Regions from separate parts of the Mesorhizobium sp. M0496 genome, predicted to be linked through region 1. Evidence: riboswitches for the same ligand, from Rfam matches in the RefSeq annotation. Region 1 holds a riboswitch; each other region holds the start of a gene.

What was found. Region 1 has a riboswitch for cobalamin ahead of metE (5-methyltetrahydropteroyltriglutamate--homocysteine S-methyltransferase). Riboswitches for the same ligand answer to the same signal wherever they lie in the genome.
Region 2: linked by a shared signal. The riboswitch ahead of bluB (5,6-dimethylbenzimidazole synthase) and the one ahead of metE (5-methyltetrahydropteroyltriglutamate--homocysteine S-methyltransferase) in region 1 are both predicted to bind cobalamin.
Region 3: linked by a shared signal. The riboswitch ahead of NKI73_RS19550 (DUF1636 family protein) and the one ahead of metE (5-methyltetrahydropteroyltriglutamate--homocysteine S-methyltransferase) in region 1 are both predicted to bind cobalamin.
Region 4: linked by a shared signal. The riboswitch ahead of NKI73_RS07830 (aromatic ring-hydroxylating oxygenase subunit alpha) and the one ahead of metE (5-methyltetrahydropteroyltriglutamate--homocysteine S-methyltransferase) in region 1 are both predicted to bind cobalamin.

Annotation. Positions count from the first base shown of each region.
Region 1 covers NZ_JAMYRC010000032.1:18,135-22,795, forward strand. The annotation lists gene NKI73_RS23640 (cytochrome-c peroxidase) at 1-257, shown strand, start outside; gene metE (5-methyltetrahydropteroyltriglutamate--homocysteine S-methyltransferase) at 702-3,053, opposite strand; cobalamin riboswitch at 3,149-3,350, opposite strand; gene NKI73_RS23650 (alpha,alpha-trehalose-phosphate synthase (UDP-forming)) at 3,919-4,661, opposite strand, start outside.
Region 2 covers NZ_JAMYRC010000001.1:114,465-119,125, forward strand. The annotation lists gene NKI73_RS00595 (hypothetical protein) at 1-727, shown strand, start outside; partial or broken gene bluB (5,6-dimethylbenzimidazole synthase) at 892-1,473, opposite strand; cobalamin riboswitch at 1,575-1,753, opposite strand; gene NKI73_RS00605 (histone deacetylase family protein) at 1,875-2,801, shown strand; gene NKI73_RS00610 (exodeoxyribonuclease VII small subunit) at 2,805-3,056, shown strand; gene NKI73_RS00615 (DUF2277 domain-containing protein) at 3,166-3,432, shown strand; gene NKI73_RS00620 (pirin family protein) at 3,473-4,393, shown strand; gene dxs (1-deoxy-D-xylulose-5-phosphate synthase) at 4,537-4,661, shown strand, end outside.
Region 3 covers NZ_JAMYRC010000023.1:40,619-45,279, reverse strand. The annotation lists gene NKI73_RS19560 (cobaltochelatase subunit CobN) at 1-22, opposite strand, end outside; gene cobW (cobalamin biosynthesis protein CobW) at 41-1,093, opposite strand; gene NKI73_RS19550 (DUF1636 family protein) at 1,090-1,524, opposite strand; cobalamin riboswitch at 1,563-1,766, opposite strand; gene NKI73_RS19545 (winged helix-turn-helix domain-containing protein) at 1,796-2,995, opposite strand; gene NKI73_RS19540 (NADH-quinone oxidoreductase subunit A) at 3,316-3,681, shown strand; gene NKI73_RS19535 (NuoB/complex I 20 kDa subunit family protein) at 3,672-4,253, shown strand; gene NKI73_RS19530 (NADH-quinone oxidoreductase subunit C) at 4,258-4,661, shown strand, end outside.
Region 4 covers NZ_JAMYRC010000005.1:168,093-172,753, reverse strand. The annotation lists gene NKI73_RS07835 (FAD-binding oxidoreductase) at 1-660, opposite strand, end outside; gene NKI73_RS07830 (aromatic ring-hydroxylating oxygenase subunit alpha) at 732-1,979, opposite strand; cobalamin riboswitch at 2,094-2,295, opposite strand; gene NKI73_RS07825 (DUF680 domain-containing protein) at 2,800-3,000, shown strand; gene NKI73_RS07820 (DUF680 domain-containing protein) at 3,070-3,279, shown strand; gene NKI73_RS07815 (DUF680 domain-containing protein) at 3,359-3,595, shown strand; gene NKI73_RS07810 (ABC transporter ATP-binding protein) at 3,673-4,661, opposite strand, start outside.

The DNA.
Region 1 (4,661 bases):
TTTTCCGCGTGGCGCCGCTGCGCAACGTTGCACTCACCGCGCCATACTTTCATTCGGGCAAGGTTTGGGATCTGAAACAGGCCGTCGCCATCATGGGGACCACCCAGCTTGGCGTAGTACTGGCGGACGAAGAAGTTGACCTGCTTGTTGCCTTCCTCAACTCGCTGACCGGAGAGGCACCCGAGGTCGCCTATCCCATCTTACCCTCCGAAACGGCGACAACGCCCCGGCCTGTAACGCAGATCTCAGGAAAATAAAGGGCCAACTGGCTGCGGACGTCGCAATCGAAAATGATTGCGGCTTTTACTTGGGCCACACGAATTGCCACATCCATCTCCGAATTGGCGGGAGGCTAGCAATACCCGAAACCTGCCACCTCGCCCGTAGTCTGCGCGAATCAGCTGGGGAAGCGGACAGACGCGCAGCACCATATATTGTCGCCGCCTTAGCGAACATGCCAAGCAGTCTACTTTGAGAAACGACGTGTGTACGATTTGTTCGAGGCGCGGGGCCTGTATGTTCCCAAGGACCAATACTATAGCGTAGTGTCACATTTATATTTCTGCGGGATGAGGACACGTGCCGAAGGAAAATTGCACATTTTCGCCGAGTGGCTTATTTCCAAGAGTGTGATCGGGTTGGCATATTCCCGGCCGACGTCCGCCAGCCGGCAACTCCCCACACGGTGAGGAAGAGAAGCCTCACGCCTGCACTTTCTGCCGGAGCGCGCGCGCCGCAGCGACCATGTTCATGAGGGCAGGGCGGACCTCCTCCCATTTGCGTGTTTTGAGGCCACAGTCCGGGTTTATCCACAGTTGGCCGTCGGACAGTCGCTCGCGGGCAAGCATGACTAAGTCCGAAATCTCGCCGGCTTCCGGGACGCGTGGTGAGTGAATATCATAAACGCCGGGACCGATTTCGTTCGGATATTTGGAGCTCGTGAAGGCGTCCAACAGTTCCATCTTCGAGCGCGACGTCTCAATCGAAATGACATCCGCATCCATTCCAGCGATCGCGTGAATGATCTCGTTGAACTCCGAATAGCACATGTGGGTATGAATTTGAGTCGCGTCCTTTACACCCGTTGAAGCGATCCGGAAGCATTCGACAGCCCAGTCGAGATAGACTTTCCAGCCAGATTGGCGCAGTGGCAATCCTTCGCGAAACGCGGCCTCATCGATCTGGACCATCCTTGCGCCGGACCTTTCGAGATCCGTCACTTCGTCGCGGATGGCGAGCGCGATCTGGCGGCAGGCTTCGGAGCGGGGTACGTCGTCGCGAACAAAAGACCAATTGAGAATGGTGACTGGGCCTGTGAGCATTCCCTTCACGGGCTTTTCCGTAAGCGACTGGGCGAATTGCCACCAGCGCACTGTCATCGGATTGCGCCTCGATACGTCGCCGAAAATGATGGGGGGACGCACGTAGCGCGACCCATAGCTTTGTACCCAGGCATGCTGTGTGAGCGCGAAGCCGGACAACTGCTCGCCGAAATGCTGTACCATGTCGTTTCGCTCGAACTCACCGTGCACCAGCACGTCCAGCCCGATCTCTTCCTGCCAGCGAATTGCAGCCTCGATCTCCTTCTTCAGGAACATCTCGTAGTCGACATAGCTCAGCTGGCCTTTCACATGAGCGGCCCGCGCCTTGCGTACCTGCGGCGTCTGCGGGAAGGACCCGATGGTCGTCGTCGGGAACGGCGGCAGCCCGAGTGAGCCGGCTTGGACTCTGGAGCGCTCGCCAAAAGCGCTCTCTCGTCGCTTCGCGCTGTCCTCAATGCTAGCGATCCGCCCCTGAACAAGCGGGTCATGAATCCTCGTGGATGTCACGCGCGTGGCGGCAGCCTCGGCAGACGCTTTCAACGCGCCAGCCACCGCATCTCTGCCTTGGGACAGGGCCTGGGCCAGCAACACCAATTCGTCGGTCTTCTGGGCCGCGAAGGCGAGCCACGACCTGATGTCGGCGTCGAGTTCCGTCTCCATGCGCAGGTCGATCGGCACATGCAGCATCGAGCAAGAAGGCGCGATCTCGACGCGGTCCAAGGGCCAGCCGGCGACGATCGGTTTGATGCGGTCGAGAATGGCGGGCAGGTTCGCACGCCAGACGTTGCGGCCGTCGATCAAGCCAAGCGAGAGCACCAGATCCTTCGGAGCGAGCCGACCCACCGTTTCCAGCTGCTCGGGAGCGCGCACGAGATCAATATGCAGCCCGGCCAGGGGCAGAGAAACCGCGGTTTCGAGATTGTCTCCCAGCGACCCGAAATACGTAGCCAGCATGATCTTCAGCTCGGGCGCGGCTTTCGACAGCTGGCCATAGGCGAATTCGAACGCAGCTCGTTCGTTCGGGTTCAGATCGAGGACAAGCGCTGGCTCATCGATCTGCACCCAGTCGGCTCCCGACAGCTTCAGCCTCTGCAGGAGTTGCTCGTAAACGGGCAGCAGCCGCGGTAGGAGCGCGATAGGATCGAACCCTTCGGCAGGCGATTTCGCCAGCTTGAGGAAGGTGATGGGTCCAAGGATGACTGGGCGTGTGTGAATGCCGAGAGCTTTAGCCTCGAGGAAGTAATCGACCGGCTTCGTTGACGAGAGGGCGAACGTCTGATCATCATCGAGTTCCGGCACAATGTAGTGGTAGTTTGTGTCAAACCACTTGGTCATTTCCATCGCGGTTACACCGAGCCCATGAGCCGCCTCCTGGTGACCAGCGTGTGCACAATCCTCCGTCTGGCCCTGGTTGCCGCGCGCCATTGCGAAGTAGATGTCAAGTGGGACCTCGCCGCTATTCCAGCCGTAACGGGAGGGAATGGCGCCGACCATGGCTGCGGTGTCGAGCACATGGTCGTAAAGCGAGAAGTCGTTTGACGGTATTTTCGACACGCCGCGATCACGCTGCTCTTCCCAGCTAGCGGCACGGAGCGCCTTCGACGTCGTGAGAAGGTCGCCAGCGGACGATGTTCCGGACCAGTAGCTTTCAAGCGCGAATTTCAGTTCTCGCCGACGACCGAAGCGCGGCACGCCGAGCGTTGCTACAGGAATTTCCTGAGAGTCAGTCATGTCATACCCCGATGGTTGGGGCGTCGATGACAAGGAAGGCGCTAGCAGGCCGGCACGAACGCCGGCTTGCAGCGGCCACCGAGACACCCCGCCCGTGGACGTAATTCGCCGTGGCAGGTCTCCTGGCTCGCGGGGTCATAGCCTCTACCCGTCTTCCTGAGGGTATTCGCCTCAGTGACATGAGTGGGGTTGGCTCGCCGCTAACAGTTGCGGGGGCAGCGCCGGCATTGCACCGGCTTCCCTCTTAGCTCCGCTGCGGCAGCGCCGCACGCGAGAACCACGACACGCAGATAATCACAGCAGTCCGCTCTTTTGTCAATGACGCATAACGAAATGTTTATGTCGTTATGTGATTTCGCTTTTACGCTTGTCTAACATTGTGAAATATTCAGTCGCCCATTGGCGGCGCTGCTCCGCTGCCACCATTGTCCAACTAATGGATCCCTGTCGGGCTGCGACATCCCTCGCAGGTCGCCGATGAAGGATTTCGGACAAGACTTCAAGCGCGTGACAACGTCATTAGAATGCAGAAGATCGCATTGGTGGCGATGTTTAACGATGCGGCCGCAAGCCGTGCGTGCGTGGTAGAAGCGGTTTTCTCGGAGTGAGCGCCAACCCGTGGTCCGAGGGGAATTGGCACGCCAGTCGTCATCACGGGTGACTAGGCAATCGTGATGACTCCGCTCGGCGGCAAGAGACCACACTGACGGAGCCTGGCTCAAGGGTCTGATGCAAAGCCCGACTGTGGTCCCGATAAGCCGCTTAAGCCGCATTCAGGCGGTCAGGATAAGTATCTCTCTCTCCAAGCGCTCGGCATTGAGGGATGCGCAAATGCAGGCAAAGCTCGCGTGCTTCATATTCTGCATCATACGATCGGCAGGACCCAGTTTTTATCCAGTGCACGCGTCAGCGCGGTGTGCAATTCTGGCTCGGTCCGATACGAAGGCATTTGGGCCTCGCTGATCCAGCCCAAGCCAACATAGTGGAAGTGATCCGCAGGGACCGTAACCCGGCTGCTGTCCAGTTGCCGAACGAAGTCCGCTGACCAATGGTGGATCGTATACGCTTCAAGTTTGTCCATCATCCTCCGCCAGCGTTGGATGCGTTCTTCGCGCGGCATGCTGGCCGCTCTTGAGATCGCGGTAGCTATCTCGTCGGAGAGCCTCGGATTTACCAGTAGGGCGTCCTCGCCGAAGTCTTCGGCCGCGCCGGCAAACTTCGATAACACCAGAACGCCAGGGTCGCTCGGATCTTGTGCAGCAATGTATTCTTTCGCCACAAGATTCATGCCATCGCGCAACGGCGTCACAACGCAAACACGCGCGGCTCTGTAAAGACCCGCTATCTCAGCTTGGGTGAACGACCTGTTCTCATAGATAATCGGCATCCACTCGTCCGTGCCATGCCGGTTGTTGACTTGATTGACGAGTCTTTCGACGTCGCGCCGATATTCGCTGTACGCTTGGATGTCGCCACGTGAGGGAGTTGCGATTTGCAAGAGCGAGACACGTTGCGGCTCGACTGCCAGCAGATCGAAAGCTTTAATCCGATTGTCGATGCCCTTGGTGTAGTCGAGCCGATCGACGCCGATAACTAGCTTTGCTCCGC
Region 2 (4,661 bases), on a different contig from region 1:
TGTCGTCAAGGCCGGCCATATCGCCGTGATGGTCCATCTGATCGACGGCCGCGACATTCCCGGCGGCCAGGACCAGATCGCCTACGCCAAGGATATCGTGACCCAGCGTTTTGCCGAGGCCAACATCCTTTTCGTCGTCGACCAGCTGGTCAAGGGCGCCATCCGCGCCATCACCGGCCTGCTCGGCGGCATCGCCGCTTTCCTGCCGATCCCGGGCTTGAGCGGCCTGATCTCCTTCGTCAACACAGTGATCCGCCTGTCGCTGACCTATGTCGACGAGATCATCCTCGGCTACAACATACGCATCAATTCGTCCGCGCCGTTCGAGACGGCGCGCCAGGGCGTCGTGCTCTATGCCCAGAACGGCAAGGTCATGGTCAAGAATGCCGTCTGGCTGGCAGTCATCATGTGGGGCGTGTCGTTCGTCATTTTCCTGCTGATGCTGGCGCCGGCCGCCGCCATTCTTTTCCTGATGCCAGGGCAATTGGCGGGCTGGGCCTTCGTGCTCGCCATCGTCTTCGCCTGGGCCTTCAAGGCGGCCTTCATCGAGCCTTTCGCCATCGCTTGCCTGATGCAGGTCTACTTCAAGACTATTGCGGGCCAGGTGCCAGATCCGGCCTGGGACGCCCGGCTGGCTGAGGCGTCGTCGAAGTTCAGGGAACTCAAGGACAAGGCGCTGGCCTCCTTCGGCGGCTCGCGCTGGGGACCGGCCGGCGCGACACCCTGATCAGCGAGGCTCGACGGCGCGGCAGCAACAGCGTTGAGGCGCGCCACGGTCGATTTGAGCAACGCTTCACCTTGCCCGGAAAACGTCTCACTCATGATCAGCTCCGGTAGCGGCAGTCGCCGTCCCCAGCCATGCGTTTCGAGGTCGGGCTTTGGCGCGAACTCCGAGACGCGGCCGACGCAGAGATAGGCGACCGGCGTCACATGATCGGGAATTGACAGCAGGCTTTTCAGCGCCTGCGCCTCGATGATGCTGACCCAGCCGACGCCGACGCCTTCGGCGCGTGCCGCCAGCCAGAAATTCTGCACCGCGCAGACCGTGCTGTAGAGGTCCATCTCCGGATTGTGCCAGCGTCCCAACGGCGAACCCTTCGAGCGTTGGCGGTCGCAGGTGATGCAGATGTTGAGCGCGCTTTCGCAGATGCCTTCCAGCTTGAGCTTGCGGTAAAGCGCCTGCCGGTCTTCCTCAATTGCCGGCAATTCCTGCTCGCGTGCCGTCAGGAACAGGTCGCGCACCCTTTCCCGTCGTTCGGCATCGCGAATGACTATGAAGTTCCAAGGCTGCATGAAGCCGACCGACGGCGCGTGGTGGGCGGCAAGCAGCAGCCGCGCCAGCACCTCATCATCAAGCGTGGTGGGCAGGAAATGGCTGCGCACGTCACGCCGTGTGAACATAGCGCGATACACCGCATCGCGCGCATTCTGCTCAAATCCATTGCCAACAGCAGCGGTCATGTGTTCCGGCATCGCTTGTCCCCTTGCGATTGCAGCAGTTTCAAACGGTCAGAGCGTACTTTGTGCGTCCAAGTGGACGCACGTCGCTCTGATGTCGTCCGCCTGACCATGCGGATGACGATGCCTGCCAGGCCGGTCTTCTGGCTCGGGATCAACCCGCGTCCGGTGCCTTCCCGTCATCGACAGTGGCGTATACCGGCGCGGTCCCCCTTACAGCGTTGGGCACGCCACGGAATTCAACCGTGTTCCCGATTCTCCCGTTTGCACGGGCACCAGGCAGTGGCGGGGACCTTACGCCGAAGCGCAGACGACGCCAATGCCTGCGGCGACACGAATGGACGCAGGCGCGATTTTCCCCAGTCATCAGCCGCCTGCGCATGGCCTTTGTCGATCCGGGTCACTAGATTAGGACGATGACCACTCGTCTCTACACCCATCCGATCTTCCTCGAGCACCTCACGCCACCCGGCCACCCCGAACGGCCGGACCGCTTGCGCGCCATCGATCGCGTGCTCGATGACGAGGCCTTTGCCGCGCTCGATCGTATCCAGGCGCCGGAAGGCGACGAGGCCACCATCCTCTACGCGCATCCCGCCGATTTCGTCGCCCGCGTGCGGGCCGCCATTCCCGACGAGGGGATTGCGCGCATCGACGCAGACACCACTGCCAGCCCGAAGAGCTGGCAGGCGGCGATCACCGCGATCGGTGCCGCCAACGCCGCCGTCGACGACGTCTTTGCAGGCCGCGCCGACAATGTCTTCGTCGCCGCGCGGCCACCCGGCCATCATGCCGAAAAGACCACGGCGATGGGCTTCTGCCTGTTCAACACCGCGGCAATCGCGGCGCGCTATGCGCAGAAGAAACACGGCGTCGAGCGCGTTGCCGTCGTCGACTGGGACGTGCATCACGGCAATGGCACGCAGGATATTTTCTGGGACGATCCGTCGGTGCTCTATTGCTCTACGCACCAGATGCCGCTTTATCCCGGCACCGGGGCAAAAAACGAAACCGGCGCCGGCAATATCGTTAACGCACCATTGGCGCCGCAGACCGGCAGCGAGGTTTTTCGCGATGCCTTCCTGTCGCGCGTGCTGCCGGCGCTCGACAATTTCGCGCCCGACCTGATCGTCATTTCGGCCGGGTTCGACGCGCACCACCGCGATCCGCTGGCCGAGATCAACCTGACCGAGGACGATTTCGACTGGGCGACCGGCCAGCTGATGCAGCGCGCGGCGCGCCACAGCGGCAACCGGCTCGTCAGCCTGCTCGAGGGTGGCTACGATCTGCAGGGATTGGCATTTTCGGTCGCCGCCCATGTCGGGCGACTGATGAAAGGATGAATGATGGCTGGTGAGACCAACGAAGACGTCAAGGCGATGAGCTTCGAACAGGCACTCGACGCGCTGGAGAAGATCGTCGATGATCTGGAGCGTGGCGACGTGCCGCTCGACCAGTCGATCCGGATCTATGAGCGCGGCGAGGCACTGAAGGCGCATTGCGACCGGCTGCTGAAGGCCGCCGAGGACAAGGTCGAGAAGATCAGGCTGTCGCGCGACGGCAAGCCGGTTGGAACGGAGCCGCTTGACGCGGATTGAGGCAGTCCGAACGATGGTCTTGCCTCACCGGTTTTTGGACATGATCATGATCGAGGATAGAACGCATCCCGATTGAAAGCGCTCCAGGACAAGAGGAGATACGGAAACGATGTGCAGAAACATCAAGACCCTGTTCAATTTTGATCCGCCTGCAACCAATGACGAAGTCCGCGATGCGGCCCTTCAGTTCGTCCGCAAGCTGAGCGGAACGACGCGGCCTTCGAAGCAGAACCAGCATGCCTTCGACCACGCGGTCGAAGCCATCGCGGCATCGGCGCGCGAACTGCTCGATTCTCTCGAAACCCACCAGCATCCGCGCAATCGCGAAGAGGTGGCGGCCAAACTGCGGGCAAAGGCGGCGATCCGCTTTGCCTGACGCGGCCAGGGCAGGCATTGCCCGCTGACAAGGAGAGTTCATGAGCTTCTTCCCGGGGAAAGACCCTGAAGTCGGCGACGCCTTCGCCAGCGACCAGATCGAACTGATGGTCATCCCGAATGCGAAGGATATTGGCGGTTTCCAGGTGCGCCGCGCCCTGCCGACCGCCAAAAGGCGGCTGGTCGGACCCTTCATCTTCTTCGACCGCATGGGCCCGGCGATCCTGCGCGCCGGCCAGGCGCTCGATGTCCGTCCCCATCCGCATATCGGTCTGTCGACGGTCACCTATCTGTTCGATGGCAGGATCAGGCATCGCGATTCGCTGGGCACCGAAATGGTCATCCAGCCCGGTGACGTGAACCTGATGACCGCCGGCCGCGGCATCGTTCATTCCGAGCGTACGCCGGAGGAACTGCGCGGCGCGCCGATGTCGATCTCCGGCCTGCAGACATGGCTGGCATTGCCGGACGGCAAGGAAGAAGTGGCTCCGGTGTTCGAGAACACCGCAGTGCTTCGGCTGCCCGAGATCGACGCCGAAGGCGTCAGCGGGCGCATCGTCATTGGTGATTTCCAGGGATTGCGGTCCCCGGTCAGGGCCGACTCCGAGACGCTTTATGCCGATCTGCGCCTGGCGCCAGGCGCCAGCGTGAAGATCCCGGCCGATGCGGAAGAACGAGCGATCTACACACTGGAAGGCGAGGTCTCGATTTCGGGCGACGTTTTCCCGGCCGAACGGCTGTTGGTATTCCGGCCGGGTGATGGGATCGTCGTGTCGTCGCAGACCGGGGCACATTTCATGTTGTTTGGCGGCGCCTCGCTCGGCTCGAAGCGTTACATCTGGTGGAATTTTGTCTCGTCATCAAAGGAGCGCATCGAACAGGCCAAGGAAGAGTGGAAGACGGGCCGTTTCGATATCGTTCCTGGCGACGAGAAAGAATACATTCCGCTACCTGAAGGCTAGGTCATGATCCCGAAAAGTGGGAACCGGTTTTCGGAAGAGATCATGCCCAAACAAAGAGACAGGCCCAATCCGCGTCACTGGCACGCATTTACTTTCACTGTCTGGCGGCCTATCCCGCCAATGAACAGAAAGCCTGAGCACCCGTGAACGCAACGCCGCATACGCCGCTTCTCGACAAGGTCCGCATCCCGGCCGACCTGCGCACGCTTGCCGAAAGCGAGCTGCCGCAATTGTCAGCCGAGCTTCGCGCCGAACTGATCGACGCCGT
Region 3 (4,661 bases), on a different contig from region 1:
ATGTCGTGGTTAGGATGTGCATCGCAACCCGTGTCCGAAATCAGCCGGCAAGTATACGCTCGATCGCCGGGCGGTTCAGCCCCTTGAGGCCGATGACAACGAGGCGCGAGCGGCGGTCGTCCTGCGCCGTCCAGGCGCGATCATAGTAGTGGTTGACGCGCGGCCCGACGGCCTGCAGCAAGAGCCGCATCGGCTTGCCGCCGACCTCGACGAAGCCCTTTACGCGCAGCACGTTCTCTTCTTCGGCGGCGGCGGCGACGCGCTTTGCAAGCTCATCGGGATTGGCGATCGAGGCAATGTCGACGATGAACGTGTCGAAGTCGTCATGCTCATGGTCGAAGGCGCCGTCATGATGGGACTTGCGGTTTTCGATGTCGTCCTCGACTGCGAGACCGAGCCCGAGCAGTACGGAAGGATCGACCTTGCCATGCGACGTCGGCACGATCTTCACCGCGCGGGCGGAGTGTTCGCCAATGATGGCGTTGGCGCGGGCAGTGCCGGCGGCGTCCATCAGGTCGCTTTTGGACAGGATGATCAGGTCGGCGCAGGCGATCTGATCCTCGAACACCTCCTCGACCGGATCGTCGTGGTCGAGCGTCTCATCCTGAGCGCGCTGCGCCTGCAAGGCGTCCATGTCGTTGGCGACGCGTCCTTCGGCCAATGCCGGCCCGTCGACCACGGCAATGACGCCATCGACGGTGACGCGGCTCTTCACGCTCGGCCACTGGAAAGCCTGGACCAGCGGCTTGGGCAAAGCCAGGCCGGAAGTCTCGATCAGGATGTGGTCGACCTTTGGCGTCAGCGACAGGATCTGGTCGAGCGCCGGGACGAAATCATCGGCGACGGTGCAGCAGATGCAGCCATTGGCCAGTTCGACGATGTTTTCCTCCGGACAGGTGTCGATGCCGCAGCCTTTCAGGATCTCGCCGTCGATGCCGATGTCGCCGAATTCGTTGACGATGATGGCAATGCGCTTGCCGCCGGCGTTTTCCAGGAGATGGCGGACCAGCGTCGTCTTGCCGGCGCCGAGGAAACCGGTGACGACGGTGCAGGGAACGCGGGAGAGGTTGGCAGACGAATCTGGAGCGGTCATTTCAAGTCCTTCAACAGGTCGAGCGGAGGGATGCGGGCAACAAGGCCGCGCTTCAGGCTATCGGGACGGCCGCGCCATGGAATGAGACCGTCCGTCGAGGTGGCGAAGAGTTTTGCGCCGGTGACGAGATCGCTGCCGCTGGTCGTGGTCAGATCGCCAAAGACGTAGCTCCAGCAACCGTCGCGCAGGATGGCGGCGCTGAGACGGCGCTTGCAATTGCCGAGGCATTCAACGCTGCGGATGCGAATATTGTCGCCCGATGCGGCGCGGCGCGTGTCGTCCGCCAGCAGTTCGCCGGCGCGGGGATGGGCGTCGGAGCCGGTTTCATCGCGGCAGGAGGCGCAGACGATGACGGTGACGCCGGCCAACGCATCATCATGGCCGGACGAAACATCCGCTGTGCCAGCCGAAAAACTGCTGTCATGGTCCAAAGATCGTGCTCCTTGCCCGGAAACCCGCCGGGCGATCGGATTCTTAGTCGCAGACGGCAGGTCTCCTGGCTCGCGGGTCATCGCCTTGGGTAGCCGCCTTCCCGGGAACTCCCAGTGGCTTTCGGCCTTGGCTCTTCGCTTACAGTTGCGGGGACAGCCGCGGATTTGGGATTTCGTCCCGCACCGCATTCCCTCTTGGCTCCTCTCGTTGAAGAGAAGAGACCGTCTGTATCGGATTTAGGCTTTTGCAGGCGGCGGTGTCAACGCGAGCTTACGACACGGTCAGGTCGGCCAACGCCGGACCCAAGTCACCGGCCGGGGTCACCTCGATGCGTTCGAGGCCGAGCCAGCCCTGCATCTGCTTCAGTTCCTGGTAGAGCTGAGCGGCAGTCTGTGGCGGCGCTTTGGGCTCGGCATAGGCCGCATGGACGCGCAGGATGCCGGCAGGCCGGTCGGCCTTCAGATCGACGCGCGCCACGATCCTGTCGCCGAGCAGGAACGGCAGGACATAATAGCCGTATTGCCGCTTGTCGGCCGACGTGTAGATCTCGATGCGGTAGTGGAAATCGAACAGCCGCTCCGTGCGCGACCGCTCGAAGACGACCGGATCGAACGGCGCCATCAGGGCGCGGGCCTCGATCTTGCGCGGCACACGGGCGTCTCTATGAAGATAAGCCGGCTTGTCCCAACCTTCGACGCGCACCGGCAGCAACTCGCCTGTTTCAACCAGTTCCTCCAGCCGGCCTTTCATATCGGCCGGCGACAGGCGGAAATAATCGCGCAAATCGCCTGATGTCGCGATGCCGTGGGCACGGGCGGAAATGCGCAGCAATTCACGGTGCGCGTCCTCGGCGGCGGGAATCGGTAGATCGAGGATCGCCTGCGGCAGCACGCGCTCGGGCAGGTCATAGAAGCGCTCGAAACCACGACGGTGCGCCGTGGTGATGCGACCGGCCCAGAACAGCCATTCGAAGGCATGCTTGGCATGGCTCCAGCCCCACCAACCACCCGAGCCCTTCTGGCCCTCGAGCGCGGAGGCGGCGATCGGGCCACGCTCGGCGACCTGGCGGTAGATCTCTTCGATATAGGCTGCGTGCTCGCGGCCCCATTTGGCGAGACCCAGATACATCTCGTCGCCGCGCTCGGCGCGTTGCATGCGCCAACGCATCAGCGGGTAAGTCTCGACCGGCAGAAAGGAAGCCTCGTGCGCCCAATATTCGAACACCGTGCGCTTGCGCGTGACCGCGGCATTGTCGAGCAAAGCGAACGGGTAGGGGCCAAGGCGCGAATAGAGCGGCATATAATGAGCGCGCACCACCGCGCTGACGGAATCGATCTGCAGCAGGCCGGTGCGGGCCAATACGCGGGCGAAGTGCCGGCGGTTCGGTGTGCCGGTCGGGCGGGGATCGAGAAACCCTTGGGCGGCAAGCGCAATGCGCCGGGCCATGGGGAGCGAGATCTTTTCCTTCATGCAGGCGTCACTCTGAGGGCGATTTGATGGGTGATTCCGGTTCATGCTAGCAGGGTTTTGGCGGCAACCATGTCAGGAGAGAAAAGTGGAGTAAAAAGCGAAGGAAATCAAACAGGAGCGGATCGGACCAGTTTGCCGCGATATGCCGTCCAGCACTGTGTTTTGAACAAGGTTTGACTTGCTTCGCTGGAAGTGCTGCGCTAACCCTCGCCGCGTTGCAGCATAGGCCCTTAAAACGGTTCAGCGGTTAAACTGTCACGCTTCCGCATTAGGGTCCGGTGCTGTAATCAACGTGGATTGGCGCCAACGGAAAGCCGAGTATGAACGCACTTCTAAGTTCGTATCTGCCCATCGTCCTGTTCATCGGCGTGGCGCTGGTTGTCGGCCTGGCGCTGCTGGCCGCACCCTTCCTGGTGGCTTACCGCAACCCCGATCCCGAAAAGCTTTCCGCCTACGAGTGCGGTTTCAACTCGTTCGACGACGCCCGCATGAAATTCGACATCCGCTTCTACCTGGTGTCGATCCTGTTCATCATCTTCGACCTGGAAGTAGCCTTCCTGTTCCCGTGGGCGGTGTCGTTCTCGAAGATCGGCATGCTCGGCTTCTGGTCGATGATGGTATTTTTGGCGGTGCTGACCATCGGCTTTGCCTATGAATGGAAAAAAGGAGCGCTGGAATGGGATTGAACGACAGTTCAGGCACCCTCGTCGCGCCGAAGCCCAAAGGTATCATCGATCCCAACACCGGCAGGCCGGTGGGGCAGGACGATCCCTTCTTCCTCGAAATCAACAACGAGCTGGCCGACAAGGGCTTTCTCGTCACCTCGACGGAAGCGCTGATCACCTGGGCACGCAGCGGTTCGCTGATGTTCATGACATTTGGTCTCGCCTGTTGCGCGGTGGAGATGATCCACACCTCGATGCCGCGCTATGACAGCGAGCGCTTCGGTGTCGCGCCGCGCGCGTCTCCGCGCCAGTCCGACATCATGATCGTCGCCGGCACGCTGACCAACAAGATGGCGCCCGCGTTGCGCAAGGTCTACGACCAGATGCCGGAACCGCGCTACGTCATCTCGATGGGCTCCTGCGCCAATGGCGGCGGCTACTACCACTATTCCTATTCGGTGGTGCGTGGCTGCGACCGCATCGTGCCGGTCGACATCTATGTGCCCGGCTGCCCGCCGAGCGCCGAAGCGCTGCTTTACGGCATTCTTCTCTTGCAGAAGAAGATCCGCCGCACCGGCACGATCGAACGGTAAATCCATGACCGCATCCCTGACCGAACTGTCGACCTATCTCGGCGAGAAACTGATCGACCGCGTGAATGACGCTGATATCGCCTATGGCGAGCTTACCATTGGCGTCGAGCCGCGCGATCTGGTCGAGGTCATGACCTTCCTGCGCGACGATGCGCGCTGCCAGTTCATCTCGATCATCGACGTCTGCGGCGCCGACTATCCGTCACGCGCCAAGCGCTTCGACGTCGTCTACCATCTGTTGTCGCCGAAGCAGAATGTGCGCATCCGCGTCAAGGTGCAGGCCGACGAGGAAACCATGGTGCCGTCGATCACCGGCGTGTTCCCTGGTGCGGACTGGTTCGAGCGTGAGACCTACGATCTCTACGGCGTGCTGTTCTCGGGCCATCCCGATCTGCGCCGCCTATTGAC
Region 4 (4,661 bases), on a different contig from region 1:
CTCGCGGAAATCGGGCGCCAGCAGCGGCAGCCGGATGGCGTCGATGCGGCCCATATGGCCAAACCAGCCCTCGCGGCTCGACCGCTCCTCGATCATGAAGCCGAGCGACAGGCCGGGCATCCGGCTGCCGAGCAGCTCAAGTTCCTTGCGGAAGATGATCTCTTCCGGACGGCGCGCGCAATTGACGAAGCCGACATCGGTCCATGGCGCACAGTCGTTCAGCCAGCGCAGCATCGACATCATCGGCGTCACGCCGGAACCGGCGGAGATGAACAGATATTTGGCCGCCGGGTGGCTGTGCAGCGAAAAGTCACCGGTCGGCCCATAGGCCTTGACGTGCGATCCGGGCGTAAGATGGTCGAACATCCAGCGCGTGCCGATGCTGCCGGCCTGCGCCTTCACCGTCACCGCGATCGAGAACGGCCGCGATGGCGAGGACGACAGCGTGTAGGTGCGCATCAGCGGCCCGTCCGCGGCCGGCAGCTCCAGCGTCAAGAACTGGCCCGGCTTGTAGCGAAACCAGGTCTGGTTGTCGGAGCGGAAGGTGAAGGTCTTGACGTCAGGCGCTTCGTCGCTGACGCCGATCACTTCTAGCACCTGCAGCCGGTCGTTCCAGGGCGTCATCTGGTCGAGATGGCGATAGAGGCCAAGATCCGTCATCGCATTCATCCTCTTATCTCTTTTGTTTTGTGCATGATCCCAAGGCCGCTGCGCATTTTGGGCGACATGCGCTAGGCGACGCTGCGCAGGGTCGGCCGGCCGCCTTCGGCGAGGCGCGGGCCGATGAACGACGCGTACCATTCGACGAACTGGATCACGCCACCCTCATGCAGCTCCGAATAGGGGCCTGGTTCATAGGCGGGCGACAGGATGCCGAAGGCGTTTTCCTCGACGATGCGACGGTCCTGGTCGTTGGTCTCGGTCCAGACATGGGTGAGATCGTCGATGGTGTAGTCGACCCCCTCGACCGCATCCTTGTGCACCAGCCACTTCGTCGTCACCGCCGTTTCCGTGGCGCTGATCGGCAGCACCCGGAACGTCACCGCGTGATCGATGAGGATGTGGTTCCAGGTCGTCGGGTAGTGATAGTGCATCAAGGTGCCGATCCGGTCGGCGGAGACAGTGTCGGAGAGGTTCTTCTTCACCGCCCGCTTGCCGGTCATGGTGTAGCTGACGGCATCGCGCAGCAACGGCGCGCGGGTGGCGCGGTACTGTCCGGCCGGATCGATGCGAAATTTGCTCGGCAGGCCTGATGCCTCGCATTTGGCCCAATGCGCGACCATTTCGGGGTCACTGTCGGCGCCGTTGACGCCGGTTACGGTCGGCGCCTCGGGGAAGGTCTTGCACAGCTCGGGATGATTGGCGACGCAGTGATAGCACTCGCGATTGTTTTCCCAGACCAGCTTCCAGTTGCCCTTCTCGATGATCGTACTCTCGAAGGCGATCTTTGCTTCGCGCAACCGGTGCGGCAAAAGATAAGGTTCGATCATCGCCCGCATCGGCGCGAAATCGGCGGGCTCCCTGGCCAGGCAGATGAAGATGTAGCCGCCGACGCTCTCGCAGGCGACCGGCTTCAGGCTGAACTCGCTCTTGTCGAAACCGTCGGCCATCTGGCGGGCAAACAGCAGGCGGCCATCGAGTTCATAGGTCCACTGGTGATAGGGGCAGACGAGCTTTGCCGCCGTACCCCTCTCGGTATTGCAGACGCGGCTGCCGCGATGGCGGCAGGAATTGTGGAAGGCGTTGATCTTGCCTTGCTGGTCGCGGACAAGGACGACCGGATAGTCACCGATCTGCACCGTGATGTAGCTGCCCGGCTTCGGCAGCTCGCAATCGTGGCCAATGAACAGCCAGTCGCGATACCAGATCAGCTCCATGTCGAGCTTGAAGTAGTCCGGATCGGTGTAGAAGGGCTGTTCTAGCGAAAAGCCTTGCCGGCGGCTGTTCAAGAGCCTCAGCATGTCGTTGCGAGTTTCCATGTCCTGTCCTCGTTTCTAAGGACTGAACTGGTGGTGACGGAGGAAGGATTGGACGCAGGCCGGCGATGCGCCGGACATGCACTATCCACCTCTTGACCGCCCACCGCGATCAGTCGAGTTCAATGATCTCGGGCTGGTTTCCGGGCTCTGGAGTTGTCCTTGCGGACCATCGCGACACCTTCCCAGGCAGTTGCCCAGTGGTCTCCCGTTGCGACTTGAACTCCACCACCGTTGCGGGGGCAGCGCCGGATTCTGACCGGCTTCCCAATTCTCCGCCTCGTCGTCACGAAGCGGCACCTGAGATGATATGATCTAACCACGATCGCGGGCGCGCCATCGGCATGAAAACGACATCGTATCCATGCGGCGCGACACGGATGCGAAACGTTCCGGTTGGCGATTGCAGAGCTGAAATCCTATCTCCGCGGCGGCCATTTCCATCTGCAATCTCCTCGAAACCGACCCCTCACCCGGGGCCAAAAAAGTTAACAGTTTCGAAAAGTGACTATTAGCTCTTTCTAAAATCGAACCGAACGGTTCGTTTCTGTTGACGGTGCGTGCAGGACGGTGTGAACGCCGGACCTTCGAAACAGTTGGTGATCAAGCGGGCGGTTTTTCTTAAATCATTGAAAAATATAAGTAAAAAGTGGTGTGTAGAAGCCCTTGGCACAATTTCAAGTGGCGGACTCATGGTCCACACGAAACAACTTCGTGATTGGAAAAGGCGAGGATGCCCTCCCACATCGGGGCTGTCCGAACGACGCGATTTCTTCCCAAGACACGCCGCTAGACGGACGGGAAAAATACTGGAGTACATAAAATGAAAAAGATCATTCTCACTGCCGCCGTCCTTCTGGCGATTTCGGGCAGCGCCTTCGCTAATGGTAGCGACCACTACGGTTCGAACGCCGCGGCAGCCACTGCTGTCGACAGCTCGTCCACGGCTTCGGTCAAGAAGTCGGAACCGGCTGCTCAGACGCCTGCCCAGGGCAGCGACCGTAATCTCTTCGGCAACAACTAAAAGCCGATTACCGGCAGACGGCGGGCTTGCCCGCCGCTCTGGCGAAATTCAGAAATCAGGAGACTTGAAATGAAGAAGATCATTCTTGCTGCCGCTGCGGTTCTCGCCATCTCGGGTAGCGCCTTCGCAGGCAGCGACAACTTTGGCTCCAACGGCGCCAACCAGCCTGCCACCACCGCCACCGACAGCTCGTACACGGCTTCCACCCAGAAGTCGGAGCCGGCCACGCAGGCGCCTGTCAACCATGGCAGCGACCGCAATCTGTTCGGCAACAACTAACATCCGACCAAACCAACATCAGACAGCGATGCGGCGGGTTAACCCGCCGCATCGAATTCGAAAATACGGAGTATCAAAAATGAAGAAGATTGTTCTTACTGCCGCCGCTGTTCTGATTGCCGCCGGCAGCGCCTATGCCCGCAACGACAACGTTGGCGGAACCGACATCAACAAGCAGGCGACCGTCAACGTCGACACTTCGCATACGGGCTCGATCCGCAAGAGCGAATCGCCCATCTACAAGCTGCTCAATTCGTCGGGCGATGTATCGAAGTCCGCCCCTCAGGGCAGCGACCGGAACCTCTTCGGTCGCTAACAGCCGAAGCCGATGTCCAGAAAAGAGCGGTGGGCCTTGCCCGCCGCTCTTTTTTTGACCGTCGAGATGGTTCCGTATCAGGCTGCCTTTGCTTCCGCTTCGTGAAGCGCGAAGGACCGCCCATCCGTATCGAAGATATGCAGGTCTTCGCCATTGGCGCTCAAGCGCAATGTCGAGCCACGCTTGACTTCGACATTACCAGGCAGCTTGGTCACCAACGGCAGGTCGGCGCGGCCGATGTCGACATAGACAAGCTGAACCTCGCCGAGCTGCTCGACATAGTCGACCGTCCCTTCGAACAGATAGTCCGCACCGCTGGCGATGATCAAATCCTCCGGCCGCACGCCGAAGCTCACTGCGGCGCCCTTTGCCGAAGCAGGCGTCGTGATCGGCACGGTTGCCTTGCGCCCGCCGACATGGCTGACGACAGTCGGATTTCCGGTCTTGTCGATGGTCGCGGGCAGGATGTTCATGGCCGGCGAGCCGATGAACTGGGCGACGAACAGATTGCCGGGCTTCTTGTAGAGATCCATCGGCGTGCCGACCTGTTCGATATGGCCGTCCTTGAGCACAACGATGCGGTCGGCCAGCGTCATCGCCTCGACCTGGTCGTGGGTGACGTAGATCATGGTCGTGGCGGGCATCGATTCCTTGAGCTTGGCGATCTCGATGCGGGTGGCAACGCGAAGTGCGGCGTCAAGGTTCGACAGCGGCTCGTCGAACAGGAACACTTTCGGATTGCGCACGATGGCGCGGCCGATAGCGACGCGCTGGCGCTGTCCGCCCGACATCGCCTTGGGCAAGCGGTCGAGATATTTGGTCAGCTGCAGGATTTCCGCCGCCTGGCGCACGCGCCGGTCGATCTCGGCCTTGTTCTCCTTCCCGATCTTCATCGAGAACGCCATGTTGTCGTAAACGGTCATGTGCGGGTACAGCGCGTAGGACTGGAACACCATGGCGATGCCCCGCTTGGATGGCGGCACGTCGTTCACGACCTCGCCGGCTATTCTGAGCTCGCCGGAGGTGATTTCCTCGAGCCCGGCGATCGACCTCAGCAATGTCGACT